Regions from separate parts of the Salinivibrio sp. AR647 genome, predicted to be linked through region 1. Evidence: riboswitches for the same ligand, from Rfam matches in the RefSeq annotation. Region 1 holds a riboswitch; the other holds the start of a gene.

What was found. A riboswitch is a leader RNA that binds a small molecule or an ion and turns the genes downstream of it on or off. The one in region 1 is predicted to bind lysine.
Region 2: it holds a riboswitch for lysine, as region 1 does, so the genes downstream of both, lysC (lysine-sensitive aspartokinase 3) here and BZG76_RS03580 (Na+/H+ antiporter NhaC family protein) in region 1, are expected to answer to the same signal.

The regions. Positions count from the first base shown of each region.
Region 1 covers NZ_MUFE01000002.1:222,958-227,172, forward strand. Annotated here, with positions in the region: gene BZG76_RS03570 (lytic murein transglycosylase) at 1-727, shown strand, start outside; gene BZG76_RS03575 (H-NS family histone-like protein) at 786-1,211, opposite strand; lysine riboswitch at 1,493-1,674, shown strand; gene BZG76_RS03580 (Na+/H+ antiporter NhaC family protein) at 1,763-3,346, shown strand; gene BZG76_RS03585 (thymidine kinase) at 3,457-4,038, shown strand; gene cspD (cold shock domain-containing protein CspD) at 4,126-4,215, opposite strand, start outside.
Region 2 covers NZ_MUFE01000001.1:360,628-364,842, reverse strand. Annotated here, with positions in the region: gene metH (methionine synthase) at 1-57, shown strand, start outside; gene lysC (lysine-sensitive aspartokinase 3) at 96-1,472, opposite strand; lysine riboswitch at 1,572-1,759, opposite strand; gene BZG76_RS01675 (pyridoxal-phosphate-dependent aminotransferase family protein) at 1,957-3,090, shown strand; gene BZG76_RS01670 (Wzy polymerase domain-containing protein) at 3,087-4,215, opposite strand, start outside.

The sequences.
Region 1 (4,215 bases):
AGACTGGAAAGTGGCGCAAGCGAAAAAGCTCTACAATCAGCATTATGACGCATTAAAAAAAGTGGGTGAACAATACCAGGTGCAACCACGTTTTATTGTTGCCCTGTGGGGCGTTGAAAGTAACTTTGGTAAGCTCCAAGGCAGTTATAATGTGATTGAGGCATTGTCGACATTGGCATTTGATGGCCGTCGAGAAGCTTTTTTCCGTAAAGAAACCATGGCAGCACTGACAATATTACAGCAAGGTCATATTGCCCCCGAAGACATGAAAGGATCATGGGCGGGAGCAATGGGGCAATCTCAGTTTATGCCCAGTTCGTTTATTAATTATGCTGTGGATGGCAACCAAGATGGTAAAAAGGATATTTGGCAAACGGAGGCCGATGTTTTTGCATCGGCAGCGAATTATCTGAAACAAGCTGGTTGGGATGATACCTACACATGGGGTCGGCAAGTTCAAGTTCCAGAACAGCTTGATCGGTCTCTACTCGGTACCGGAGCAGACAAGGGCTTATTGTTAAGTGACTGGCAGACGAAAGGCGTAAGACGCATGAACGGCCAAGCGTTACCCAAGGTCGACATCAAAGCATGGCTCATTCAGCCTGATGATGAAAAGGGGAGAGCGTATTTGGTCTACAATAATTATCAAAGCTTATTGAAGTGGAACCGCTCGCATTACTTTGCTCTGGCGGTTAGTCATTTAGCCGATAGAATTAAATTTGATTGATACCCTATAACAAAAAAAGAGGCCTTGGCCTCTTTTTTCTTTTTCCTTGGTAAAAAGTTTATGCTTCTTGACCAGGGATGAGGAAATCGTCGAGTGTTGCAGAACCACTTTCCGTCGCTTCGCGAATAACCTTAGGCATACGGCCTTGACCTGTCCATGTTTTATGTGAACCGTCATTATCAGTATATTGGTATTTAGCTGGACGTGCTGCGCGCTTTCCTGGTGTTTTCGCTTTAGTGCTGCCACCTAATAGCTTCATGAGCTCTTCTGGCTCAATGCCATCGGCCACTAACATTTCGCGGTATTTCTCTAGCTTTTCTAAACGCTCTTGTTCTTTTGCTTCTTCTTCGCGATCAATTTCTTTACGCTCTTCAACCACAGTATGTAGTTTCTCTAACGCTTCGTTTAGTTGCTCGGTTGACATCTCTTTGGCAAGAGCGCGTAAGCTACGCAGGTTGAGTAACGCTTTCATTGCATCAGACATTATTGGTTCCTGTTTAATTTATTTGTTAATAGAAGGATGATAGCAGTATAAATGAAATATACAATATTACATATATTAATACGCCACATTGTTCATTATTTGCAAGTTATTCGCAATCCTAGCGTATAGTTTTAGTGGCGTTTTGATTCTTGTGTCTAAAAAAATAGAATGCGCGTCGTTTATCATTGGCATGGAAAAGGAATAGAACGCCTGACAACGAGCCGATGATTTTTCAAACATAAACAGTTGCGATAGTGAGCACGATGTGTAGAATGCACTTCGCTTAACGTAGAGGTGCGTTGTTTATGAGTCATGCGCAAGAGGGTGATACCGATGAGGGCGCATAAAAGGAAACAATGCCGAAGCCAATCAGATCATCACACCGATTGAGCTGGGGCTGTTACCGAATAGGAGCAGCACTGCCATAGTACTTAGAAACACACTATGGAGCGCTACTGTATGTAGGAGGCAAGTTGTTTGCCGTGTAATACCACGCCTTACCGTCTTCGTTTCTGCAGTAGATCTCCAACCACCTGGTTGATATTGAGATCATGAACTTAACAGACTTTTCTTCATCCGCTTTATCACTGCTTCCTCCGTTGCTGGCCTTGGGTCTTGCGATTGCAACTCGACGTGTCTTATTGTCGTTGGGTATGGGGATAATCCTTGGCACCGTATTACTGACGGATTTTTCACTTGTGCCCGCTAGTCAGTATTTACTGGACGTGATCACTGGCTTATTTATCGCTGATGGCGGTTTAAACAGCTGGAACTTGAGTATCCTCGCCTTTTTAATATTATTGGGCATGATTACCGCGTTATTATCCTTATCGGGGGGGACGCGCGCGTTTGCGAATTGGGCACAAAGCCGGATTAAGAGTAAACGTGGTGCGAAGTTACTGGCTGCTTTTCTTGGGGTATTCATCTTTGTTGATGATTACTTTAATAGCTTAGCGGTAGGGGCCGTTTCTCGCCCAGTCACGGATCGTTTTCATGTTTCACGGGCAAAACTTGCCTATATTCTCGACTCGACAGCGGCGCCTATGTGTGTGATTACACCGGCCTCCAGCTGGGGAGCCTATATCATTACCGTTATTGGCTCTATCTTGGTTGCGCATGGTGTTACCGATTACACCGCACTGGGTGCGTTTGTCATCATGATTCCGATGAACTTTTATGCCATTTTTGCGCTGCTGTTAGTGTTTGCCGTGGTCTGGTTTCAGCTTGATATTGGCCCCATGCGCCAATTTGAATACCAAGCAAAAAAAGGCAGCCGATTAGGTGATGAAAGCGAACATTGTGCTGATATTTGCGATGATTTAGGCATCGAAGAAAGTGAAAATGGCAGTGTAGCGGATCTGGTGGCTCCGATAGTCGTGCTAGTGATCGCCACGATTAGCGCCATGCTTTACACCGGTGCGCAATCTTTAGCCGCTGATCATCATGCATTCTCTATCCTGGGAGCGTTTGAGAATACCGACGTCGGCATGTCATTACTGTGGGGCGGACTGGCCGGCCTGTTTGTTGCGCTAGTGATGACGGTTAAACAAGGCATTGCTAAGCCCGATATTGCGAAGACGTTATGGGTCGGCGCTAAATCAATGTTTGGTGCGATTCTTATATTGCTATTTGCTTGGTCGATTGGCCATATCATTGGTGATTTACAAACGGGTAAATATTTATCCTCGTTAGTACAAGGTAACCTACCTGCTCAATTGTTACCTGTGGTTTTATTTTTATTGGCGGCAGTGATGGCATTCGCCACGGGCACGTCGTGGGGCACATTTGGTATTATGCTCCCGATTGCGGGGGATCTTGCGGCAGCGACGGATATTGCGCTGATGTTGCCGATGCTGTCTGCGGTATTAGCCGGTGCTGTATTTGGCGATCATTGTTCTCCTATCTCAGATACCACTATTTTATCCTCAACAGGGGCGCGCTGTGGGCATATTGACCACGTCGCCACGCAGCTACCTTATGCAATCGGGGGCGCAGTCGTTGCGACATTTGGCTTCTTAGTGCTTGGCTTTACCGCCTCTTTGTTATGGTCATTAGCCGCGTCGACGCTGGCGTTCATTCTTTTGTGCTCGGGGTTACTTTGGCTTAAAAAGCGGCCCTGTCAATTGAAAGGATAGTCCTTCAAGCCCCGCATAAACGGGGCTTTTCTTTTTCTGCGGGTTCGGTAGCATGCCGGTGTATTGAATGATGTTGGCCCTGAAGTAGGGCGTTACGTGTAGAGACAGTTATGGCCCAGTTATATTTTTACTATTCGGCAATGAATGCCGGTAAATCGACCACCTTGTTGCAATCTGCGTTCAATTATCAAGAGCGTGGGATGCAGCCTTTACTGTTCACCGCCGCGATCGATAATCGCTACGGGCAAGGTAAAATAAGTTCACGTATAGGCCTGGACGCGGATGCACATCTGTATGACAACCAAACGTCGTTGTTTGAGCATGTGGCGGCCATTTTATCTCAGGACAAAGTCGACTGTTTGTTAATTGACGAGAGCCAGTTTTTAACCAAGCAGCAAGTACTGGAACTGACCGATGTCGTGGATAAATTGCGGATCCCTGTCCTATGTTATGGTTTGCGTACCGATTTTCGTGGTGAATTGTTTGAAGGGTCACAGTACTTACTCGCGTGGGCTGACAAATTGGTGGAGCTTAAAACTGTGTGTCATTGTGGGCGTAAAGCCAGTCGTGTCATTCGGCAAGACACTGAAGGCAACGCGATTGCAGATGGCGATCAGGTTGTGATTGGGGGCAATGAACGTTATGTGTCTGTTTGTCGTCGCCACTACAAGCAGATGCTCGGACTGCTCTGAGCAATGGAACCTGTGTGACACACTGAAAAGACAAAAAAGGCGAGCAACAGCTCGCCTTTTCTTCAATTTGGCCGATCGGGGTCAGTGCTATTTCACTGCCTCTTGATCGACTGGCACAATTTGGCTGGCATGGTAGCCTTTGGGTCCTTCCTCGACTTCGTAGCTGACGGTTTGCCC
Region 2 (4,215 bases), on a different contig from region 1:
AAAGAGTGGAGCAGCAAAGACGCGGAAAAATGGCTCGGGCCAAACTTAAACGCCTAATGAAAAAAGACCAGCACATCACATGTGCTGGCCTTTTTTTACTCAAATAAGTCAGCGTGTAACCGCTGTACGACATGGGTCGCGTCGTGATCGTCGACCACCACACAGACATTGTGATTGCTGGCACCATAGCAAATCATGCGCAGTTTATATTGAGCAAGCGCACTAAATACCGGCGCTGTCGCGCCCGGTGTGTGATTCATCTCGTTACCGATCAGCGCAACAACCGCTAGATTCGCACAGATCTCTACCTGACATAACTGCGTGAGCTCGGCGATGGCAGCCTCCGGCAGCTGCGGTGCGTCACCCTGGGTATGGGTTTGATCCAGCGTCAGAGAGACACTGACCTCCGAGGTCGTGATTAAATCAACTGAGATTTCAAAGCGCGCCAAGATCTCAAACACCTTGGCCAAAAAACCACAAGCATGAAACATGTTTAAGCTGGTCAGTGTCACCATGGTCTGGTTGCGCCTGAGGGCCACGGCACGAAAGAGCGGCGCTGAGTGCGCTTGCTCACGGATCCAGGTACCGCCTTGTTCGGGGGCTCTCGCCGCGCCGACAAATACCGGGATATGCTGGCGTACCGCGGGCACTAACGTCGATGGATGGAGGATCTTGGCACCAAAGGTAGCCATTTCCGAGGCTTCGCTAAAGCTAATTTCACTAATCGGACGAGCACGATCAGTCACTCGTGGATCGGTGGTATAAATCCCGGGGACATCGGTCCAGATGGCCAAACTTTCTGCTCCGATCGCCTCGGCGAATAGCGCGGCACTGTAGTCACTGCCGCCACGGCCTAAGGTGGTGGTATGCCCGTTCGCATCAGCACCGATAAACCCTTGCGTGACCACTAAGTGCGTCGCTAAGCGGGGGAGTAATTGGTTCTGGCACTGAATCTTGGTTTGTTGTCGATCCGGTTGGGCACAGCCGAAGTGACTATCGGTGCGCAATAACGCTCGCGCATCGGCCCTCACCGTGGCCATGCCTCGGCTATTGAGCAAGTGAGTAAAAATATAGGTTGAGATGAGCTCACCACAAGCGACCAACGCATCCGTTAACGCTGTACTGGGAGCAGATGCTGCGGTATTTGCATAGTCGGCAATCGTTTGGTGCCAGTCATCGACTGCTGTTTGCGTGTCCTGGCAAGCGGGAAGCGCGTTTAATATCACTTGGTGGATAGCGGTGATGGCAACCAGTTTGTCTTGACGGACTTGTGGGTCGTTGATCCCTTGTGCCAGTGCAACCAAGTGATTGGTGACGCCTGCGCACGCACTGATCACCACAAAGCGGGTATGTGGGTTTTGCTCGATAACATCAGCGCTTTGTTGCATGGCATCGATAGTGCCAACGCTCGTCCCGCCAAACTTAGCGACTGAAATCGGTGGTAATGGGTTCACGTCCTTTTCCCCTCTCATCATACAAATGGGTCTAATTCATTATGGGGAACATCAGAAGTCACATCGTGACCGCGGTAGGGACCGCAAAAAAGAAGGAAGAGCAAACGGCAGGCATGGACTGCCAGAAGCGCTCCACCTGTCTTCCTGTAGGGATGACAAGTGACAGCCTGAAGGATTCAGCCTCCTAGGCCGGCAGCGTTTCGCCCCCAAGCTTACGCCACCTCGGCATTGTCTCCCCTGATTATCATACCTTGGAGTGGGGCTCCGCATGATAACTGCCTGAGAAATGCACCTCTTCTGCATGTTCAGTCCCGGGTTGGTTATCCCGTGAACAGCATTTACATTACGGGCGAGATGACAGGGTGTCAACAGCCTTTTGGTCACGATCAGTGCCTTGGCAAAATTGTCCAGCGATCACACAGTTCACATGCCAGGCAATAGGGATATGGCGAAAAAATATGCTATAACGGTCATCTGTGTGTACCAACAACAAGGAAAGGTTATGGCACGTTCAATTTCCGAGATTCAATCTTTTCAGCCCGTGGCTCGCACGTTAATGGGCCCGGGCCCCTCTGATATTTATCCTGCAGTGCTACAGGCACTCAGCCGTCCGACTGTCGGACACCTTGACCCTTTGTTTATCGCGATGATGGATGAAGTCAAACAACTGCTTCAATATGCGTTTCAAACCGACAACCCTTTTACCCTGGCGATTTCGGCGCCAGGCAGTGCCGGGATGGAAGCTTGCTTTGTCAACTTAGTTGAACCGGGTGAAAAAGTGATTGTCTGTCGCAATGGTGTGTTTGGCGATCGTATGCGGGAAAATGTCGAGCGTTGCGGCGCAACAGCAGTGATGGTCGACGATGCCTGGGGTGCCCCTGTTAGTCCAGAAAACGTTGAGGCTGCGTTGAAAGCCCATCCGGATGCCAGCACGCTTGCGTTTGTCCATGCTGAAACCTCAACCGGCGCTTGTTCGGATGCGCAAACACTGGCGAGATTGGCGCGGGAGCACGGTTGCTTAACCATTGTCGACGCCGTGACTTCACTCGGTGGCGTGCCATTGAAAGTCGATGAGTGGCAGCTCGATGCCGTGTATTCCGGTAGCCAAAAATGTTTGTCATGTGTCCCTGGCTTATCGCCTGTCACCTTCTCACCGCGTGCTGTGGCTAAAATGCAATCGCGAACCCACAAGGTACAAAGTTGGTTTCTCGATCAAAGCCTGGTGCTTGGTTATTGGAGCGGAGAAGGGAAACGCAGCTATCACCATACCGCGCCGGTCAATAGTTTGTATGCCTTGCATGAGTCGTTATTGCGGCTCTATCAAGAAGGGCTTGAGCATGCATGGCAACGTCATCAAGACATGCATCAACACCTCAAAGCAGGGCTGGATGAGCTCGGTATCACTTTTGTGGTTGATCAGCCTTACCGTTTGCCGCAGCTTAACGCGGTCACTATTCCGGATGGCGTGGACGATGCGGCAGTACGTCAGCACCTGCTCACGACCTATAACCTCGAAATTGGTGCCGGCTTAGGCGATCTCGCCGGTAAAGCGTGGCGCATTGGCTTAATGGGCTACGGGGCACGGCATGAGAATGTGGCGCTGTGTCTGAAAGCGTTAGAAAACGCGTTACGTTAAGGCGTTAAGGTATCGGGCAAGGTATGGCGAGTGGTCCATACTTTGCTTGCTTGCGGGTATAAATAGCGCGCTTCTTGTTGAATATCGCGTGCGCGTTGATGATCACCAATTTGTAACGCAACCTGATACGCATGCTGATAGCCCGAAAAGCGTGGGCGTTGCGCGACTTGACGCAGTAAATCATCCAAATGCTGGTGGCGTGCTACGTCAGATAAGTGCGCCAAATTCGCTTGAAAGTGACGGTCTTGTTGCGCGCGGTGCAGTTTTTGCTGCCACCATGGGTGTTGCTGATACAAGGTAAAACGCTGCGAACTTAATAAGGAATCACGCAGATAGCGATTGGCGAGGTAAACGGATGACAAGCTCAGTAAGGTGACGAGCACCAGCGCCATGATCACACTACGGCTCGCGACACGCTGACTATAACGGTGTGAAAACACGGGATAACGACGATATCGACTGGTTAAGTTGTCTAACCAATACAACCAAATCAATAACAATACCCCGTTAAACCACTGTGTGCCACTGGCTGGATAAATCATCAGGCCGGTCAGTGGTGGCAATACTAAGGCGATCAATATTCTACGTGTTCCTGACGGTGCACGTAGAATACGAAGTGTTAGCGCGGCTAACACCACAAGATAGCCGCAGGCGACAACGAGCCCCCCTTCAAGGAGCCACAGGATTAAAGCACTGGGTAAGGTCACCGGGCCGGAATGATTCGGTTGTGAGGCAGACAGTAATAGCAACGTTGACTGACCATTGCCCATGCCCACTCCAAAAAATGGCGTCATTTGCCATTGCTGCCACGCCAGCATCAGTGCGCGCTGATCGTCGGCGGTGAGCCAGTGCCAGTTGTCTTGACCACTGAGACCAAATACCGCCAAAAATGCCCCTGCCGAGATAGCGATCATCCACATACGATGCTGGCGTCGCGAGGCAAAGCGGGCTAAATACACTTGTTGTAAGCCAATCGCACACAGGGCGAATAGCAACAGTAAGGGTTGCTCTTGCATCGCCAATATCGGAATCAACACGAGCGGTGTTAACGCGAGTAAGCCTTGGCTAACCGGGTGGCGATATCGACCACTGGGCTCTCTGGCCAAAATGTAGGCGGCGAGCGTG